DNA from 3 places in the Fretibacterium sp. genome. Region 1 is predicted to be linked to each of the others. Evidence: riboswitches for the same ligand, from Rfam matches in the RefSeq annotation. Region 1 holds a riboswitch; each other region holds the start of a gene.
The links. Region 1 has a riboswitch for cobalamin ahead of ACO41U_RS01345 (ABC transporter substrate-binding protein). Riboswitches for the same ligand answer to the same signal wherever they lie in the genome.
Positions count from the first base shown of each region.

Region 2: linked by a shared signal. The riboswitch ahead of ACO41U_RS08885 (ABC transporter substrate-binding protein) and the one ahead of ACO41U_RS01345 (ABC transporter substrate-binding protein) in region 1 are both predicted to bind cobalamin.
Region 3: linked by a shared signal. The riboswitch ahead of ACO41U_RS09545 (methylmalonyl-CoA mutase family protein) and the one ahead of ACO41U_RS01345 (ABC transporter substrate-binding protein) in region 1 are both predicted to bind cobalamin.

Region 1 covers NZ_DBHLDX010000004.1:1,022-8,023, reverse strand. Annotated here, with positions in the region: gene ACO41U_RS01370 (magnesium transporter CorA family protein) at 1-224, opposite strand, end outside; gene ACO41U_RS01365 (type II secretion system protein) at 289-750, opposite strand; gene ACO41U_RS01360 (hypothetical protein) at 1,057-1,656, shown strand; gene ACO41U_RS01355 (ABC transporter ATP-binding protein) at 1,637-2,464, opposite strand; gene ACO41U_RS01350 (FecCD family ABC transporter permease) at 2,461-3,525, opposite strand; gene ACO41U_RS01345 (ABC transporter substrate-binding protein) at 3,550-4,560, opposite strand; cobalamin riboswitch at 4,767-4,957, opposite strand; cobalamin riboswitch at 5,046-5,221, shown strand; gene ACO41U_RS01340 (sirohydrochlorin cobaltochelatase) at 5,392-6,282, shown strand; gene ACO41U_RS01335 (FecCD family ABC transporter permease) at 6,301-7,002, shown strand, end outside.
Region 2 covers NZ_DBHLDX010000069.1:146-7,147, reverse strand. Annotated here, with positions in the region: gene ACO41U_RS08910 (ABC transporter substrate-binding protein) at 1-349, opposite strand, end outside; gene ACO41U_RS08905 (ABC transporter ATP-binding protein) at 426-1,055, opposite strand; gene ACO41U_RS08900 (ATP-binding cassette domain-containing protein) at 1,048-1,917, opposite strand; gene ACO41U_RS08895 (ABC transporter permease) at 1,930-2,784, opposite strand; gene ACO41U_RS08890 (ABC transporter permease) at 2,777-3,766, opposite strand; gene ACO41U_RS08885 (ABC transporter substrate-binding protein) at 3,791-5,344, opposite strand; cobalamin riboswitch at 5,513-5,763, opposite strand; gene smpB (SsrA-binding protein SmpB) at 5,981-6,454, shown strand; RNA gene ssrA (transfer-messenger RNA) at 6,531-6,884, shown strand.
Region 3 covers NZ_DBHLDX010000085.1:409-6,322, forward strand. Annotated here, with positions in the region: partial or broken gene ACO41U_RS09540 (methylmalonyl-CoA mutase family protein) at 1-212, opposite strand, end outside; gene ACO41U_RS09545 (methylmalonyl-CoA mutase family protein) at 215-2,359, opposite strand; cobalamin riboswitch at 2,518-2,680, opposite strand; gene trpB (tryptophan synthase subunit beta) at 2,782-3,954, opposite strand; partial or broken gene ACO41U_RS09555 (methyl-accepting chemotaxis protein) at 4,499-5,914, shown strand, end outside.

The sequences.
Region 1 (7,002 bases):
CTGTCCTCGTCCGCCTCCTCCACGTCGATGCGGCTCGACTCCTCGGCGTCCATGGCCGCCGTGAGGAAGTCGAGAGGCACCGAGGCGATACGCGCCACGTCCTCCAGCTCCTGGCGTGTGGGTGCCACCAGGTTGATCCAGCTTCCGTGGCGCAGCGTGTCGAGGCTGAGGTCCTCGTGTCCGGGGTTCTTCTGGTTGGTGTTCGTCCTCAGGACCGAGATCATTTGGCTCCCCCCTTGTTTTTAGATGCGCGCCCGACGGGGCGCCCCGATCGGGGCTGGCGTGCCCTCACTTCGCGGCCGGGGGGTGGGCGGAGGTCCGAATCTGCCCCTGCCCCGACAGGATCAGGAAGTGGCGTCTCCCCTCCGCGTCGCGGACCAGGACGGTCAGGGCGGAGCTGAAGGTCCCCCATTGGGGGGCGTAGTGGGCGTTCCCCGTCGCGCCGCCGGCCCCAACCCGCTGAAGGGTGCAGCCGCTGCGCGCGGAGAGCTGCTCCACGCCCATCGGTTTTCCCCAGCGCACCTGAAGGCGCTGCGCGCGCTCGTCGACCCTCAGGTCGAAGGGCCGGCCCGCAAGGTCCGCCCTGGCGACGACGCTGTAGAGCCACCGCATGGCGCGGTCCGCCTCTTTTGCCGCCGTCGGCCTTCCCCAGATCGCTCCCACCGAGAGCACGGAGCCCCCCAGGGCGGCCAGGATCGCGAGGACGATCAGGACCTCCGCCAGCGAGAACGCGCGGCGGACAGCCTTCATCCGCCGCGTGGCGCACAGCACACGGCGGAAGGCTGGACCGCCCCCGAAGCACCCTCCCGACTCGTCGTCCCTAAGGACACTGCCCCCGCCATGCCTCCACGCTCCTCCCTCGTCCGTCCGCGGCGAACGCTCGTATTATAGTATAGCGCGCAGTGAAGGTGAAGGGTCGGGGAGGGCGGCAGGCGTCGCACGTCCGGCAGGGGACTGAAGAAGCGAAAAGGCCGGAACGTGGGGGACAAAAGGACGAAAAAAGAGATACAATAAAAAAATGCTGCAAAAAATTCGTGAGGGCGCCAGAGGTGGACGATGAAGAACGAGCTGGACTACATTCAAATCGAGGATGGGCTGGGGGGAAATCAGGACTGGTTTCCGGAGTGGGACATGTACCACGGCGGGTGCGCCGCGGTGACGGCGTGCGACCTGTGCATCTACCTGGCGCTCCGCGAGGACGCCGCGAGCCTCTACCCCTATGACCTGCGCCACCTCAATCGGGAGGACTTCATCCGCTTCGCCAGGGACATGAAGCCCTACCTGTCGCCGCGTTCCCACGGGATCGACTTCCTTGAAATCTATATCGAGGGGCTGTCGCAGTACTGGCGCGACGCCGGCGGCAGCGGCCGGCGCCTGGAGGGGTTGTCCGGCACGGTGCCCTTTGAGGAGGCGCGCGGAGTGGTTCGGGAGCAACTGGGGAGCGGCCTTCCCGTCCCCTACCTGATGCTGCGCCACCAGGACGACGGGCTGGAGGATTTTGAGTGGCACTGGTTCAACCTGGCCGGATACGAGGAGGTAGGGGACGACCTGATGGTGGAGGCCGTCACCTACGGCAAGCCGCACTGGCTGAGCCTGCGGCGGATGTGGAACTCGGGCGAGGACCGGCGCGGCGGCGTCATCCGCGTGTCCCGGTGAAGGGGAGGGTGGGGGCCCGATCCTCCGCTCCCTGCGGCTTGAGGGCGCGGAGGAACAGCACGTGGGGCGCGCCGCCCGGCGCGGTCGTGACCTCCGCCTCCACGCGGTACACGCGGCGGATCAGCTCCGGCGTCAGGACGTCCCGCGGCCTTCCGCCGGCGACGACGCGCCCGTCGTGCATGATGTACAGCCGGTCGCAGTGCTGCGCGGCCAGGTTCAGGTCGTGCATCACGACGAGGCAGCTGACGCCGGCGCTGCGGATCAGGTCCAGGATCTCCAGCTGATAGTAGACGTCCAGATGGTTCGTCGGCTCGTCCAGGAGCAGAAGGCCGGCGTCCTGGGCGATGGCCCGCGCGATGAGCGCGCGCTGCTTCTCGCCGCCCGACAGCGACGCAAACGTCCGGTCGGCGCAGGGGGACATCCCGACGTAATCGAGCGCCCGCTCGACGAGCTCCTCGTCCCGTGCGTCGGCGCCGCTGAAGGGGCCCTTGTGGGGATAACGCCCCATGGCCACGATCTCGCGGACGGTGAACTCGAACTGCGTCGGCATCTCCTGCGGCACGGCGGCGGCGTGCCGCGCGGCCTCCTTCACCGGCATCCGCCACAGGTCGCGGCCGTCCAGGAGGACGGTGCCGCCCTGGGGCCGGTTGGCGCGGTAGATGCAGCGCAGCAGGCTGGACTTCCCACTGCCGTTCGGGCCGATGACGCCCACGAACTCGCCCTCCTCCACCGTGAGCGAAACGCCCTGGACGATGGGGCGACCCTCCGCGCCCCACCGGAGGGCCTCGACCTCGAGCTTTGCGCTCATGGCCGGCCCTGCCGCCCGCTCCGCCTGAGGAGCCAGATGAAGAACGGCGCGCCGACGAAGCCCGTCACGACGCCGAGGGGGAGCTCACGGGGCGCCAGGACCGCGCGGGAGAAGGCGTCCGCCAGGATGAGGAAGATGGCGCCGACCAGCGCCCCCAGGGGCAGGATGCGCCGGTGGTCCGCGCCGACGGTCATGCGCATGGCGTGCGGCACCACGAGCCCGACGAAGCCGATGGAGCCGCTGACGGCGACCAGCGTTCCCGTCAGGAGCGACGTGAGCGCGAACAGGAAGCGCCTGAAGCGCCGGACGTCTACGCCCAGCGCCGCCGCGCTCTCGTCCCCCAGCATCAGCGCGTTGAGGGAGCGCCCCTGAAGGACGAGGAGGACGAGGCAGGCCGAGGTGACCGCGAGGGGGATGGGAAGCCGGTCCCACCGCGCGCCGCCCAGGCCCCCCAGCATCCAGAACATCGCGCTCTCCGCCCCGCTCCGCTGGTTGAAGTAGACCATGAAGTTCGTGAGGGCCGTGAAGGCGTAGCTGACGGCGAGCCCCGACAGGATCATGCGCATGGGCGTGAGCCCTTCCCCCTGCGCCGCGATGATAAGGACGAGGCCGAAGGCCAGGAGGGAGCCGAGAAAGGCCAGGATGAAGACGGTGGAGAGGCCGGTGTAGCTGCTGCCCAAGACCTTCCCCAGGAGCAGGATGGCCGCCACCGCGCCTGCGCAGCCGCCGGAGGAGATGCCGAGCAGGTAGGGGTCCGCCAGGGAGTTGCGCACCAGCGACTGAATGGCCGCGCCGGCCATCATCAGCCCGGCCCCGACGATGGCCCCCAGGATCACGCGGGGGAGCCGGAGCTGCCAGACGATGCTGACCTCGTTCTGCGGCCAGTCCTGGGCCATGGCCTGCCAGTCGGGGAAGACCTGATGCAGGACGATACCCCAGACCCTTCCGAAGGGGATGGGCACCGGGCCGATGGAAACGCCGAAGGTCATCGTCAGGAGCAGGAGGGCGAGGAGGACGAGCGCCGGAGCGCCCGTCCGCCTGAAGGGGGAGAGAGGGCTCATGAGGGGTCCGCAGGCTGGGTGCGGCTAGAACCGGTCGGGGTAGAGCGCCCGGGCGATAGCCTCGAGGCCGTCGACGGCCCGGGGGCCCGGATACGTTTCCTCAACCCGCATGACGATGACGCGGTCGTCCTGGATCGCCTTCACGCCCTGAAGGACGGGGTCCTCCATCAGGAGCTTCTTCCGCTCCGCGCCGTTGGCGTTTCCGCACTCCAGGAGCAGGATGACGTCCGGATTGCGCCCCACGACGTCCTCCCAGGTGACCTTGACGTAGCTGTCGTCGATGTCGTCAAAGACGTTGCGGGCCTTCGCCATCTTCATCAGGGCGCTTGGCATGGCCTGGCCGCCCACCGTGCGCGGGGGCTGGTCCGGCGCGTTCCACGTCTGATAGATGAAGACGCCGATCGGCTTCGCTGTGTCCACGTCCGCCAGCTTGGCCTCAACGGCTGCGGCGCGCTCCTTCATGGCGGCGATGCGCTGCTCCGCGCGGTCTTGCACGTCGAAGATGACGCCCAGGTTCCTCAGGTCCGTGTAGGTGTCCTCAAGGCTCACCGGGGGCTTTTTCATGACGCGGATCAGGGACTCCGTGATGTTGTAGCACTTGACGCCGTGCTTCTCCAGCTCGTCCGGCGTGATGGCCCCGGCCGACGTGTCACCCGGAACGCTCGTCCCGTACTGGTAGCCGGACAGGAAGAGGTCCGGCTTCTGCCCCAGCAGCACCTCAAGCGTGATGTAGCCCGGTGCGGCGACGGGGATCTTCTTGAGCCTCTCCTGGTGGTCCGGCGCGACCTGGCCGCCGTACTCCGGGAAGCCCGCGTAGCCGGCGAGCTTGTCGTCCAGGTCGAGGGCGAACATCAGCTCGATGATGTTGCCGTCGCCGTTGGTCACGACCCGCTCCGGCGCCTTCTCGAACGTCACCTGCCGATCCCCGTTGTCGATCGTGACGGGGTATGCCGTCCGCGCGGCCTCCGCCGGGGACAAGGCCAGCAGGAGCGCGGCCGCAGCGCAGAGCGCAAAGACAAAGAATCTCTTTCTCATCAAAATTTCCTCCTTGATTCGCTGACAGTGATGCAAACGACAAAACGCAGACGCCGCGGACCCTCTCTCCGCTGCCACCTCCCTTCTCCAAAAACAAGCGCGAAGCGCACGATAAAAATAAAAACCCCGCCCTCCACGGACGGGGTTCCTCGGCGCGCACACGCAAAGATTTGGAAAAGAGCCGCCGCTCCCCTGTCCCGGGAGTTCCTGCTGCGGCGCGTGGGGCAGGTCTCCTGGCTTGCGATTCCTCCTCGAGGACGCCTTCCCGCCCCGGCGTCCTGCCGGAACAGTGGCGTGATGTCCTCTCGTCCTCGCTTACAGTAGTGGAAGCTGCGGGGGACTCGCACCCCCTTCCCTCTTGGAGCGCTTGCGCGCTGCCGCACGGCCTTGACCTGAACTGTGCCGTCATCTTAACACGAGGGGAGGAAAAATAAAAGCCGCGCCAGTGGCCCCCGCAGGGATTTGACAGCGGAGGGGCGATGTGCTTAAATAGCCTTAAATAAGGCGTCGCAGGGCCAGGAAGCGGGTGCAAACCCCGCGCGGCCCCGCCACTGTGACCCGGACGAGTCCGCAGGTAAGGCCCACTGAAGAAAACCCTTTGGGAAGGGCGCGGACGAGGAGGAAGGGAAGTCAGGATATTGACCCTGCACGAGGACCGATGGGCATTTGCGTGGGCAACCCTCCGGTGCTGCTGCAGGACGCAGACTGCGAACCGCATACGGCGAAGGAGGCCCGGCGCGATGCCGTGCCTCCTTTTTTCACGCCTTTTCGCCAGGCTGCGCTCTACCCTGCGAGGGCAGGGGTATCCTTATCACGATGGAGGTATGTGTCATGAACAAGTTTGTCTGCGTAATGCTGGTCGCTGCGGCGCTGCTTTCGGCTTCCCCGGCGTGGTCCGGCCACGACGACGCGAAGCCCGACAAGGTGGGAATCCTGGTGTCGTCCTTCGGCACGTCCATGCCGGAGGCCCGTCCCGCCATCGACAACCTGGTGGAGGCGGCGAAGAAGGCCTTCCCCGACGCGGAGGTCCGCCTCGCCTTCACGTCAAACATCATCCGCCGCAAGATTGCCCGCGAGCGCAACGAGGTCGTGCCGACGCCGGTGCAGGCGCTTGCCGCGATGAACGACGAGGGCTTCACCCACGTGTACGTCATGCCGACGCACATCATCCCCGGCGAGGAGTACGACGAGATGCAGAACGTCGTGGACGCCTTTGCGTCCCTGAAGGGCAAGTACGGCTTCAAGAAGATCGCCCTTGGAGCCCCCTGCCTCAATGGCGTGGAGGACTGCGACAAGATGGCCAAGCTCCTGATGACCCGCTTTGAGAAGCAGCTGAAGGACAAGGGGACGGCCATCGTCCTCATGGGGCACGGCACGCCGGAGCACATTGCCCACGCCATGTACAGCCAGCTGCAGTTCTCCCTCGACAAGGTCGCCTACGGTCGCTTCTTCCTCGGCACCGTGGAGGCCGAGCCCAAGGTGGAGGACGTCATCCGCGCCCTCAAGCGCCACAAGGACGTCCGCAAGCTGGTGATCTCCCCGCTGATGATCGTCGCGGGCGACCACGCCAACAACGACCTGGCCGGCGCGGACGACGAGGAGTCTTGGCTGAACGTGCTGAAGAAGGCGGGCTACAAGGACATCACGCCCTACCTGGTTGGGCTGGGACAGGACGAGAACATCGCGAAGAGCTTCGTTGAGCGCATCCGTGAGATGATGTAGCGCGGGCGCGTTTCCTCGATGACTGAGATCGCGGCCTGCCGCAGGGCGCAGAGCCGCAGGGCCTGGGCCGTCGGCGGGGCGCTTCTCCTCGCTCTTGCCTGCACGGTCGTGTGGCGCGTCACGCTGGGGGAGTGGGATATCCCGCTTCCCCGCGTGCTGTATCTGCTGTCCCCGCGCCTGCCGGAGGCGGAGGCCTCCCTGCCGGAGGCGCTCGTGATCCGCTCCGTGCGGCTTCCCCGCCTGTTTGCGGCACTGGGGACGGGCGGATTGCTCAGCGTTTCCGGCGCGCTCCTGCAGGGCATCCTCGCGAACCCCCTGGCGGAGCCCTACACGCTGGGCATCGCCGCCGGAGCGGCCTTCGGCGGGGCGCTGGGGCTCCTGTTGGGCACCGCAGCGGTGATCCCCGCGGCCTTCGCGGGGGCCGTGGGGGCCCTGTGCCTCGTGGGGCTCATCGCCTGGCGGGCGGGCGGAGGACAGCTGGTGCTGGCGGGCATCGTCGCCAACGCGGTGTTGTCCGCGGGCGTGACGTTCGTCAAGGCGGTGGCGGACGACAAGCTGGGCGCGATCGTCCTGTGGATGATGGGGAGCTTTTCGGGGGCCGGAGCCTCCGGCGGCGCGGCCGTGTGGGGCGCGACGGTCTTGGTGCTGGCGTCGGGGCTCTTCTGTGCCCCCATGCTGGACGCCATGTCCCTGGGCTCCGGCCGGGGCGCGATGCTGGGC
Region 2 (7,002 bases), on a different contig from region 1:
CGACGTCCGGCTTCAACTTCAGAACTTCCTCGACGTTCACCTCGCCGCCCTTCATGAAGTCGGAAGGAATATCGAGGATTTTCGGAAACATCTTTGCAAGGTAGGAGTACCGTGCCGCCACCTTCGTGCCGTCTGAGATGCCGATCAATCCTGTAATGCCGCCGCGATAGAGGCAGTACACGCTCGTCAAAGGCATGATGGACGTGATGAGAACACGTTCCGGCGAGCGCGGCACCGTCACCTCCTGCCCGCTGTCGTCCACAAACTTGACGAACTCGGCGCCCAGCGCGCCTTGCGCGCACAGCACACAGCACAAAAACGCCAAAAAACCTCTCTTGAAAGACCTCAACCTGTTGCCCTCCTTAAAAATAAAATATACCTCCCCGATCCGTTCTGCGCCTCGCGCACCGGGGGCGCAGGCAACGTCACAGGCTGCTGCGGTCCACCTGCACGTGATTCAGCTCTGGAATGTGGATGATGCGGTCCGCGACGCGCTCCGCCAGAGCGCGGTTGTGCGTTATCGCCACCACGGCCATGCCATGCCGCTCCGCGTAATGCAGCACGAAGCGCCAAATGTGCGCCTGGCTCAAGGCGTCCAGCATCGTCGTCATCTCGTCGGCGATCAAGACGCGCGTTTCGCTCCGCATGACGCGCGCCACGCAGAAGCGCTGCAGCTCGCCGCCCGACAGCTCGATGGGCCAGCGATCGTACCACAGGGGCCGGATGCCCATCTCGCGCAGGACGCCTTCGTCCAGCGCTCCGGCCTCGAACAGGGACTGCCGCATCTTCCAACGCGGGTTGAGCGCCCGCTCCGGGTGCTGGTAGATCAACTGAACGGGGCAGTAGCCGCGCCTGGGCAGCGGGGCACTGTTCCACAGCACCGTGCCCTCCGCGGGGCGTTCGTACCCGGCCATGAGCTTTGCCAACGTGCTCTTGCCGTAGCCGCTGGGGCCAAGGATGGCGATGCGCTCCCCATCGGCGACCTTAAGGCTCACGTCCTTCAGGACCCACGGTCCGCCCCCGTAACGAAACCCGACGTTCTTGACCTCAAGCATCGCTGCACCTGCACCTCATCGTTTCCTCGTCCACGTCCCACGTCGCTTCGCTTGCCCCGCACGCGGGGCAGCGCTCCAGGGAGAACCCGTTCTGGGGCAGAGACCGAAACAGGGCGCGGCTGTAAGGGTGCTTCAAGCCGGCGCCGTCCCCGCTGAAGGCCGCCGCCGCGGCGGTTTCCACGACGCGGCCCTCGTGGAAAATCGCGACCTTATCCGCCACGCCAAGCGCCAAATCGATGTCGTGCGTGATGAGGAGGATGCCCTTCCCCTGGTCCGCCATGACGCGAAAGTCCTTCAGCGCCTCGATGGCCAGCTCCAGGTCCAGTCCAGGTGTCGGCTCGTCCGCAATCAGAAGCTCCGGGTCGGCGACGAACGCCGTGGACAGGAGGACGCGCCGGGCCATTCCGCCCGAAAGCTGAAAGGGATAGGAATCCGCCGTCTCGCGCTTCAGGTTGAAGTGACGAAAGGCCGCCCGTTGCCTCTCCCGAGCGCTTTCCCCCGCCGTGCCGCACACCTGGTCTCCCACGCGCATCAGCGGATCGAGGTAGGCAACGGACTGTGGGATGAACGCGATCTCCCGCCCGCGCAGGCGGGACTTCATCCCGTCCGTCATGACCGCGCCGCGGTAGAACATCTCGCCGCGAACGCGCGCGTTGTCGGGCAGGATCCCCAGCACCGCGTGAGCCAGCAGGCTCTTGCCGGAGCCGCTCGACCCAACGACGGCCAGGATCTCTCCACGCTCCAACGACACGCTCAGGTCGGTGATGGCGCAGTAGTCCACCCTCTCAAGGTGCGTGTCGTAGCTCTCGAAGCTCACGGCCAGGTGGCACACTCTCAGGAGGCTGTCTTTCAATTCGCCCATCTCCAGTCCCCCCTACTCCCTCGCAGCGTGCGGGTCGACGAACACCCGCAGGCTGTCGCCTACGACGTCGAAAAGCTGTACGACGAGGAGCAGCGCCAGGCCGGGGAAGAACGCCAGCCACCACATGCCGGCCGCCAGGTGTCGCATGGACTCCGCGAGGATGACGCCCATGGCCGGCGTGTCGAGCGGCAGGCCGTAGCCCAGAAACGTGATGCCGGCCTCGTGAAGGATCGCGTGCGGAAACAGCAGGATCAGGCCGACGGCGTACTGTGGAAATACGTGAGGGACGATGTGCCGCAGAGCGATGTGGAGCGGACCCTTTCCCATCTTCCGCGCGACCTGCACGTACTGCGCGGAGCGGATCTGGAGGATTTCCGCGCGGATGAGGCGCGTCAGGTTCGGCCAGTGCGTGACGGCGACGCCCGTGATGACGCCCGCGGCGCCTCCTCCGGCGGCGATGGAGATGAGGATGAGCAGGATCAGGTGTGGCACGCCCATGCACAGGTCAACGCAGTAGCTGACGACGGAGTCCGCCCAGCCGCCGAAGACGGCGGACAGGCTCCCCAGGACCAGCGCGATGACCGAGCTGATGACCGCAGCCATCAGGCCGATGCGGATGCTGAGCGACAGGCCCGCGACGACGCGAAAGAACATGTCGCGCCCCAGGCTGTCGGTCCCGAAGGGATGGTCGGCACAGGGGGCGACGTACCGCGCCGAGTAGTTGGGGCCATAGTCGCCGGGGCCAAGGAGCGATCCCCAGACGAAGATCCCCGCGAGGAGGATAGCCCCCAGCCCAATCGCACAGAGCGTCCTGCGGCGGCGATTCAGCCACGGGCCGCGCACCGCCTTGACGGCTGCTTCAGCCATGGGCTTTCTCCCCCTCCCGAATGTGCGGGTCGATCAACCCGTAGAGGACGTTCGCGGCCAGGTTCCCCGCGAAGACGAAGAGCACGCTGAAGAGGGCGATGCCCATCAGGAGCGGCGCGTCCGCGTGCAGTCCGGCCTCGACGGCGGTGCTGCCCAGGCCGGGGTAGGAGAACACCTTCTCCGCCAACACGGAGCCGCCGAATATCTCGCTGACCGAGGCGAACTGCAGCGTGACCGCCGGCAGGGCGATGTTGCGCAGGCCGTGGCGCCGGATGATCTGCCACAGCGCCTCGCCGCGGGCGCGGGCGAAGAGGACGTATTCGCTGTCCAGCACGTCGATCAGCTTCTGCCGGGTGTGCAGCGCGATGTTTGCCACGCCGGTGATCGACAGCGTCAACGCAGGGAGGGCGAGGTGGTGCAGCCGTTCGGCCCACGTCGTTTCCGCAGCCACGCGCCCGATGGGGATGGAGAGCCCCAGGGGGAACCACTGCAGCTGCACGGCGAACACGATCAGGATCAAGAGTCCGAGCCAAAACGCCGGGGTCGAGGCCAGAAGCAGGCTGAAGGTCTTGATCACCCTGTCCGGCCAACCGCCCCGCCACGCGCCGGCGACGATCCCCAGGATCAGGCCCAGGACGCCGGACAGCGCCCAGGCCGTGCCCATCAGAAGCAGCGAGGCCTTGAAGCGCTCCGCCAGCACCTGCGACACCGGCTTGTGATGCGTTATGGACTGTCCGAGGTCGCCCCGCAGGGCCGCCGCCGCCCACTTGATGTAGCGCTCCAGGGGCGGTCGATTCAGGTCCCACTGCTCCTCGATATGGGCCCGCTGCTCCTCGGAAACGTTGACCTCGCCGAGGAAGGCATCGACTGCCTTCATGGGCGACGCCGTGACTAGAAAAAAGCTGAGCGCGGAACAGGACACGAGCAGGAGCAGCAGCCGCCCGAGAGACCCCGCGACGTACCGTGCGAATCCCTTACTCACGAACCCCTCTCCTTCCCCCTGGAATCATTCGCTCCAGCTCCACTCGTTCAGGTTCTCCAGCCCCGCCCGGCCCTGGTTCCTGGGCTTGACCCTTCCAAGCGGCGGTATCGTCAGCCCGTCGCGGACGAGGTAGCTGTCCTGGGGGCAGGCAACGTACAGGAACGGCACGTCTGCGTCCGCCAGTTCCTCGGCCTGCTGCCACAGCCTGTCGCTCTCATCCCGGTTCGTGGCGCGCAGCGCGCTGTCGATCAACGCATCGACCTCCGGATTGGAGTACGAGGGCGGATTGCCGATGGCGCCTTTGTTGATCTGCGAAGAGTGGTAATACAGGTAGAAGTCCGAAGGGCTGGGGTAGCCGATCGCCCAGCACGTCGGCGTGGCGCGGGCGTGGCGCGCTTCAACCCAGGGCGCGGATTGGGGGACGATGCGGATGCCGAGCGCTTTGGCGCTCTCCGCCACGGCGACGACCACGTTGTAGCGGGGCATGTCGTTGCTGCGGCCCCTGACCGTGAACTCCGCCTTCAGGCCGTCCTTCTCCCTGATGCCGTCGCCGTCGGAATCCACCCAGCCGGCCTCCTCAAGCATCTTCTTTGCCTCCTCCAGGCGTCCGTCCTCGAACGTCCGCTTCGAGGCCCAGGGCAGCCAGCCGCCGCCAATGGTGAAGGACGGCTTCCCCATCCCGCTCAGCGCCTGATCCACCAGAAGCTGGCGGCTGATGCCGACGTTCAGCGCGCGGCGGATGGCCGGGTCGCAGGTCACGTTGTTGCCCACCCTCTCATCCCCTGAGCCGACCCCTTCGGGGATGACGGGCAGGTTGATCGCCAGCGAGGTGAAGGTGTCGAACGTCAGGAGCTTCATGCCCGGAACCTCCTGTTTTGCGGCCGCGAACTCCGCCGGGATGAAGACGAAGTCCAGTTGTCCCGACTTCGCTGCCGCCAGCGCGGCGTCGTCGTCCACCTTAAGGATCGTCACTCGTTTGAAGGGGGACTTCCTGCCGTAATAGTGCGGATTGGGCTCCAGGATCATCTGCTGCCCGACCTGGAAGTCCACGATGCGCCACGCGCCGGAGCCCAGCGGCATGTCGCCGTACCCTTCCTTGTAAGCGTGTTTCGGCACGATGCCGACGTAACTCAGGATGTATGGAAAGAACGACCACGGACGGGAGAGCGTGAACTCCACCGTGCGGCTATCGATCGCCCGAACGCTCTCCATCATCGAGAGGTCCGCGGCCGACGCGGCGGCTTTCGTGCTCTCAAACGTGAAGACGACGTCCTCCGCCGTCAGGGGGTGGCCGTCGGCGAACTTCGCATCCTCGCGAATTTCATACGTGTACTTCAGCCCGTCTTCGCTGACCTTCTCGTCCGTCGCCAGGTCCTTCTCCAGCAGGTTGTCCCTGCCGGCCTTCAGCAAGTGGCAATGAAAGATGTCGACCGCCCAGACGCCATACCCGCGGACGGGGTCGAACTTCCCTGCCACCGCGTTGTCGCCGCCCGACACGACGATCTCGTCCTTCGCCATGGCCGTGCCGCAGAGGAGCACCATCGCCAGGGAAAGCGCCGCAAAAACCGTTCTCTTCATCGTTGCCTCCCAAAATCCCCAAAATAGTGAAAAACTCTTGCGGGCAGCAAGCCCGCACCTTGGGTGCGCCGCAGAAAAAACGCGCCGGCCCTCTGCGCTTCTGCAAGCGAGAAGGTCGGCGCGTCCGTTTTTACGCGCCAAGACGTCCGCCCCGGGCAGGGGGCCAACGTCCTCCGGAGGAAATGCGTAAGTCTCCTGACTTGCGATCCAGGGGGAGAACCCCCAGCGCCCGATGCCTGCCTTCCCACGGCCTGATGCCGCAGTGACTGACGTTCGTCATGGCGTCCCGAAGAGACGCTTCAGCATGGGCTCACGCTTACAGTGCCGGCCGCGCGGGGACTCTCACCCCATTCCATCTACACCGTCCCCACCGTATCGCGCGTCGGACAGGGAGGACGATGACACATTTCCATATACAAACAGCCTTTTGATACAATATGTCATTCTAATGGAACGTCCTCAAAAAATCAACAAGGCCGCCAGTTGCCCGTCGTGGCTCAGGGGGCATGTCCTCCCGTTTTTGGGGCGTTTGGCCTGAAGCGGGAACGGACAGCGGGGTTACAAAGAAAAGCCTCTTGTCAATGCAAGATTGTGTGATAGAATAAAGAGCTAAATGAAATTGGGGAGGAGGATGAGATGCCGGAGAAGGCGAATAAGACGGTGGCCCAGAACCGTAAGGCAAGGCATGATTATTTTATCGTTGACGCTTTCGAGTGCGGGATCGTCCTGACGGGGACGGAGATCAAGAGCGTCCGCGCCGGGAACCTGAACCTCAAGGATTCCTACGCCTCCCTGGAAGCGGGAGAGCTCTGGCTGGTGGGGATGCACATCTCCCCCTACGAGAAGGGGACGTATTACAATCACGAGCCGGAGCGACGGCGTAAGCTGCTCCTCCACCGCCACGAACTGTTGCGGTTGAAGGGCAGGGTCCGCGAGAAGGGCTTGACGCTGGTCCCTCTCTCCGTCTATATTAAGGAGGGGCGGCGAGCCAAGGTGGAACTGGCCCTGGCGCGAGGCAGGACGGCACACGACAAGCGGGACGCCATTGCGGACCGGGACGCGAAGCGGGACATGGCGCGTGCGGTGAGGCGCAACGGGCGGTACGATTGAGAGGACGGCTCTTCCCGTCATGCTGGCGGCTCGCCGTTCGTGTTGTCGGGAAGTTTATGATAAAGCCGGTTTTATTGGGGGCGACAGGTTTCGACGGCGCGTGGAGTGCCTGACAGAGCAGGTCGAGTTATGTCCGTAATCCTCGTTAAACATTCGGGCAGACGAATAAACGTCGATAACGATTACGCATTGGCGGCTTAGGCCTGCCACGTCGAAGGATGAGCTCGTCTGTTGGCTCGCCGGAGACGTCATTTTAGACAGATGCTTCGCTCACAGTCGGATCTTGCTGGGGTGAAAAAGACCAGAGGTCTTGGAAGAAGGAAGGCCGTTTTCTGCCTCACCTTTGACGACAATTAAAAGAAAACTAAGCCTGTAGCGCTGTCACGCTGGCCCACGTCGGACGGGGGTTCAATTCCCCCCGCCTCCACCAGAAGGAATCCTCGGCTCAATGCTTGGCATGTCGAGGTTAATTTTAAAGAAGGGCCTTTCCCAACAGAAGGAAAGGCCCTTTTGGTAACAGAAGAGCGGAGAGCGAGAGGAGCTGGGAA
Region 3 (5,914 bases), on a different contig from region 1:
AAGGCCAAATGGGCGAAGTGCCCGCCCTTCGCCTCCGTGTAGAGGGGGGGGACGTCGATCTGCTCCATCGTGCGGGTCGTCATCGCCTCGGGTTCAGACCCCGTCTCCGCCTTGAAGTTGCGGCTCCAGACCGCCTCGTCAAAGTCCGGGCCGGAAGTGGGGCAGTTCAGCGAAATTTGCGTAAAATCCGGGTTTTTATACGATACGGACATCTTTAGAACATCCCCTTCATCTTCTGAAATCCGGACAAAGTCTCAAGACAGTTCGAGCGGACGCTGATGAAGCCTTCCACGCCGGCCTCGACGTAGGCGTCCTTGAACTCCGGGGCCGGCTCTCCGGCCAGGTAGACGCCCATCTTCGGCGCCCGCTCCTTGATCGCCCGCGCCAGCGGCGGCACCACCTCAGGGTACGTGGCGTCCGTGGAGCAGATCACCGCGATCTCCGCACCGCTCGCGGCGGCGGCCTCCGCGCACGCCTCCGGCGTCTCGAAGCCGTCGTTGCGGAGCATCTCGAAGGCGGCCACCTCCATGAAGCTCGAGATGAAGTCCGCCCGTGCCTTGTGCTGGGGGATGGGCCCCATGTTGGCCAGAAAGACGCGGAAGTTATCACCCGTCCGCGCCCTGTAGGCCTCCGTCCTGGCCCTCAGCTCCTCGAACTGCTCCGTCCAGCGGTGGGGTCGTACGGGCTCCGCCGCGACGTCGCCCCTCCCGCCCGCCAGCGCGGCCCGTACCTCGCCCAGCGTGGCGCCGGCCTCGGCCGCTGCGGCGACCTTCCCGATCAGGCCGTCGCCCGACAGCCCCTCGAGGGCCTTCTTCACCCCGGCGTCGTCCCGCGCCCCCCGGGCGCCCTTCAGCGCCCGCAGACGCTCCTCCCTTAGCCCCTCCCAGTCCGGCGACCCGAACTCCGGCAGGGGCTCGCTCATGTTGGGGTACATGTTCGTGCCGACGGCGCGGTCGGAGCGCTTCGCCAGGTTCTTCCAGCGGCTCGCGAGGGTCCCGGCCACGTCCTCCTGCAGCACGCCCGCCTTGACGCTCTCCAGGAAGCCGCCCCGGCCCTCGATCTCCTGAAGCTTGGCCCAGACCCTGCGGCTCAGCTCGTCCGTCAGGGCCTCCAGATACCAGGAACCTCCCGCGGGGTCAATGGGCTCCCGCAGGTTGAACTCCTTCTGAAGCATGATCTGGGCGTTGCGGGCCACGCGGCGCGAGAATTCGGAGCCTGGCCGCAGCGCCTCGTCAAAGCAGCCGACGGTCAGCCCCTCCACGCCGCCCACGATCGCTGAAAACGCCTCCGTGGCACCGCGCAGCATGTTGACGTAGGGGTCGTACACCGTTCGGGTGAAGCGGGAGGTGCGGGCGAAAATCTGGGACTTCCGGGCCTCTTCGCCGCCGCCGAAGCTCTCCGCGATCTGAGCCCACGCGATGCGCGCGGCGCGCAGCTTCGCGATCTCCATGAAGAAGTTGGCCCCTTGCGAAAACTCAAAGCGCAGCCGGCGGGCGAATTGCTCCACCGAGATGCCCCGCGCCAGCATGGCGCGCAAGGTCTCGATGGAGGCCGTCATGGCGCAGGCGGCCTCCTGGGCCGCGTCCGCACCGCCGTCATGCGGCACGCTGCCGCGGACCAGGACCGTGCGCAGCGGGGAGCCGGCGGCCTCGGCCCAGCGGATCGTCTCCGCCATCTCGTCCCAGAGCTGCTCCAGGGGCGCGGGCAAGCCTCCCGTCGCCAGCAGGCAGCCCATGGGGTCCGCCCCCACGCAGCCCGAAAGCGTCCTTGGGGCGACGCCCTCCTTTTTGGCCAGCGCGTCCACGAAGCCAAGCAGGGGTGCCGCGGAGGCCCCGGCATAGATCGCCAGGGGTCGGTCCAGCAGGCCCTTCAGCAGGGCCTCGACGTCTTCCAGCGTGGAGAGCGAGACACCCGCTCCGTCCGTCCCCGGCGCGTCGGCATCCAGCCCCGCCTCCGTCCGAGGGTCCAGGCGGAAGGCGACGGAGGTGGCCCCGCGCTCCAGCTCGTGGAGCAGGTTCCGGTGGGCTTCCTGGGGCAACGCCTCATCGCAGAACTGCACGATCTCCCACGCGCGCTTCAGGTTGCCGGAGGCCTCGTTGCCCCTCAGGGAGTAGGAACCGGGGTAGGTGCGCGCGGCCCTCAGGGCCCCCGTGTCCTCCGCCGTGTACATCGGGTTCAGGGTGATGCCCTCGTAGGTCTTGGTGAACATCCTCTTGTCGAAGGGCGCGCCCTTCAGGGCCGCGGTGGCCGCCTCCTTCCACGCCTCGTAGCTCAGAGGGGTGAACTCGTCGAAGGCGACGTCGGGAAGGTGCGCGGCAGCTGTCTGGCCCCCCGCCCCCGGTTCTTTTGCATTGCTCATATGCGATTCCTCCCGTTCTGGCGACGGCGCGGTCCTGCACCGCCCCAAGGTCTTTGGACAGGACAGACGTCCCGTCCGGCAGCTCCGCTGCCCAACGCAATCCGGGTCCCGCCGCACCCTGGCACGACAGGACGACAAGCCGCCCGCCTCCACGCGGAAGGGGAAGGTCTTTCCCGGCAGGTTTCCTGGCTCTCACTCATCCTTCGCCCGCGCCTTCCCGCCTTGCGGCAGTGGCTGACCTGCGGGCTCGTCGTGATTACAGTGGCCGGGCCGCTCCGGTTTCGCACCGGATTCCCTGCAACCGCAGAAAAAATTTTCGTTAACTTTTGTATTATAACGTAGGTTTGCGACTTCGGGGCGCCCTGAAAGGGCAAAAGCGCGGAGGCAGGGGGCCTGCCTCCGCGCAGAATATATTCTGAAAATCAGCTCCTGTACGCCTCGGGGATCGAGTGAAAGTCCTTGTCCCCGCGCCCCGACAGGTTGACCAGGACCGTCTTGTCCTTGCCGAGAGTGGGCAGGAGGCGCAGCGCCCAGGCCAGCGCGTGGCTGCTCTCGAGCGCCGGCAGGATGCCCTCCCGCCGGCAGAGGGTCCGGAACGCGGCGAGGGCCTCCTCGTCGGTCACCCTCTCGTAACGGGCCCGCCCCGTGTCCTTCAGCCAGGCGTGTTCCGGCCCCACGCCGGGGTAGTCGAGCCCCGCGGAGATCGAGTAGACGGGGGCGGCCTCTCCATCTGCGTCCGCCAAGACGTAACTCTTGAACCCCTGAAAGACCTTCGGGGTCCCGAAGGCCAGCGTCGCCGCGTGGTCTCCCAGTCGGTCCGTCCCCCGGCCGGCCGGCTCCACCCCCACCAGCCGGACCTCCGCGTCGTCGAGGAAGGCCGAGAAGAGCCCGATGGCGTTGCTGCCCCCTCCGACGCAGGCGACGGCGTAGTCCGGCAGGCGCCCCTCGCGCTTCAGGAACTGCTCCCGCGCCTCACGCCCGATGACGCTCTGGAACTCCCGCACGATGGAGGGGTACGGGTGCGGCCCGACGGCCGAGCCCAAAAGGTAGAAGGTGTCCGGCTCCTCCACGTAGACGGACAGGGCCTTATCCACCGCCTCCCTGAGGGTCTGCTGCCCCTCCGTCACCGCCACGACGCGGGTCCCCATGGCCCGCATACGCTCCACGTTAGGGCTCTGGCGCTCCATGTCCAGGGCTCCCATGTACACGGTACATTCCATGCCAAAGAGCGCGGCGGCCATGGCCGAGGCCGTGCCGTGCATCCCCGCGCCCGTCTCAGCGATGATTCGCTTCGCCCCCATGCGCCGGGCTAGAAGGATCTGCCCGATGCAGTTGTTGATCTTGTGCGCGCCGCTGTGGTTCAGGTCCTCCCGCTTCAGGAAGAGCCGCCCCCCGCCCAGGTCCTTCGAGATGTTGCGGCACTCCGTCAGCGCCGAGGGACGCCCCACGTAGTCCCTGAGGAGCGCCAGGTACTCCTCCTGAAACGCCTCGTCCGCCATCGCGTCCCGGAAGGCCTCGTCCAATTCGTCCAAGCGCTTCTTCAAAGGCTCGGGGATGAACTGCCCGCCGTACTCCCCAAAGAACCCCGTGACCATCGCTTTTCTCTCGACGTCGTTTGCCATTGCAATCTCCTCCTGAATAAAGTATAAAATTTTTGGGATACAAAAAAGCCCGGGGCCAAAAGGTCGGCCCCGGGCTGTGACGCTCTCACAATACAAAAGGGCCGGAGGGTTGATTCCCTCCGGCCCTTAAAGCGCTTTCTTCTTCAACGCGCGCGGACAGAGGGCAGCTTAAGGCTGCCACCACCACATCCCGTTGTTCCGAACCTGCGCTGAGGCCTCTCCGTCGCGTTTCATTAGCTCTCGTCCTCGCTCTCGCGTACTCCCCAAAAGTGGGGTTAAACTTTGATTATTAACAAAATAGCATCCCCTCAACAGATTGTCAAGAGTTTTTCAGAGGTATTGCCGATCTTTGGGGTTGCGTATTATAATTAACAAAGTTGTTTTTCCATCCCGGAGGGCAGGCGTTTTGGCGAGCCGGAAGAGCGTCCGGCAGGAGCGGTCCTCCGGGTTTGTGCGTTTGTGCTATGGCACTATGGGATGTTTGTTCGGTTTTTTGCTTAGCAAGGGAGACGAAAAGATGACGATTCGGAGCAAGATGTTGGGGACGGTCGCGGCGGTTTTCCTGGTGTTGTTCTTGATGATCGGGGTCGTTTACCTCTGGGGCGGCTCAACGCTGTCCTCCGTTTTGAAGGGGGCCGGAGTGGAGAGCGTATCCCAATCGGCCCAGATTTTTCGAGGCGTCCTGACCCGATCCTCCGCGGTCCTCTCGGCCTCCGCCGAATCGCTGCGGTATGCGTTCGTGAACTTCGAGGCGGTTTCTAAGGACGAGGTGGCTCGGGCCGCCGCCGCCCTTCTGGCCAAGAACAGGCCGAACGGCATCAAGGAGCTGTTCTGGGGTTATGAGTCGGACGGCCGTTTTGCGGACGGAGGCGGCTGGAAGGCCCCCGACGACTTCGACGCCCGGACTCGCCCCTGGTACAAGCTCGCGGTCGCGGCCAGGGACGGCGAGGTCATCTGCTCAGAGCCTTACATCATTGCAGCGACCAACAGCCTTGGGATCACCATGGCCGTCGCCGTCCGGGACGACGCAGGGAAGCTCCTGGGAGTCGTCGGCGCGGACCTGGACGTGGACCAGATCAGCTCGCAGACGGCGGCCCTGAAGGTCTTCGGCCAGGGCTCCGGGGTCCTGATCCGGAAGGACGGCCTGATCGTCGCCTCCCCCAAGAAGGAGCAGGTCATGAAGACCAACCTCCTGACGGACCCGGCCTCTCCGGAAAGCGTCCGCCAGACGGTTCGGCGGATGACGGCGGGCGAGAGCGGGGTCACCGAGTACACCCACGAGGGTGAGCGGCGCCTGATGTTCTACGCTCCTGTGGGGTACGACCTCTACCTTGGCGCGTTCTTCCCCTATTCCGTGATCTCCGGCATCCTCAAGACCCTGCTCCTGATCCTGCTGGGCGTCGCGGTCACGCCGCTGATCATCGTCGGAGTTTCCTTCTTCTGCATCATTCGGGGTATGACGCGCTCCGTGCGCCGGATGACCGACCTCATGGAGGAGCTGGAGGCGGGCGACCTCTCGACCCACTTCGACGACTCCGGCAAGGATGAGTTCTCCAGGATATCGGGGATGCTGAATCGGACGGCGGGCTCCATCGGCGAGGTGGTTTCCCGCATCCGGACCGGCGTGGCCGAGAACTCGCGTCAGTCCGAGGAGCTCGCGAAGATATCGGGGGACCTGCTGGCCTCGATGGAGAGCGTCGGCGGGCTGATGGGCAAGTCGGACACCCTGCTGGGCGAGAGCTCCTCTGCCCTTCAGTCGATCAACGCGGCGATCGGCGAGGTGGCGTCCGGAGCCCAGTCGAGCGCCCAGGCGGCCACGGAGGGCGCCTCCCAGTCCGCCACCGTCAGCACCGGGACGACGGAGGGAGTTCACAGCGTGGGGCGGATCGTCGAGGGCATGAAGCTGGCTGAGGAGAAGTCCGAGGAAACGATG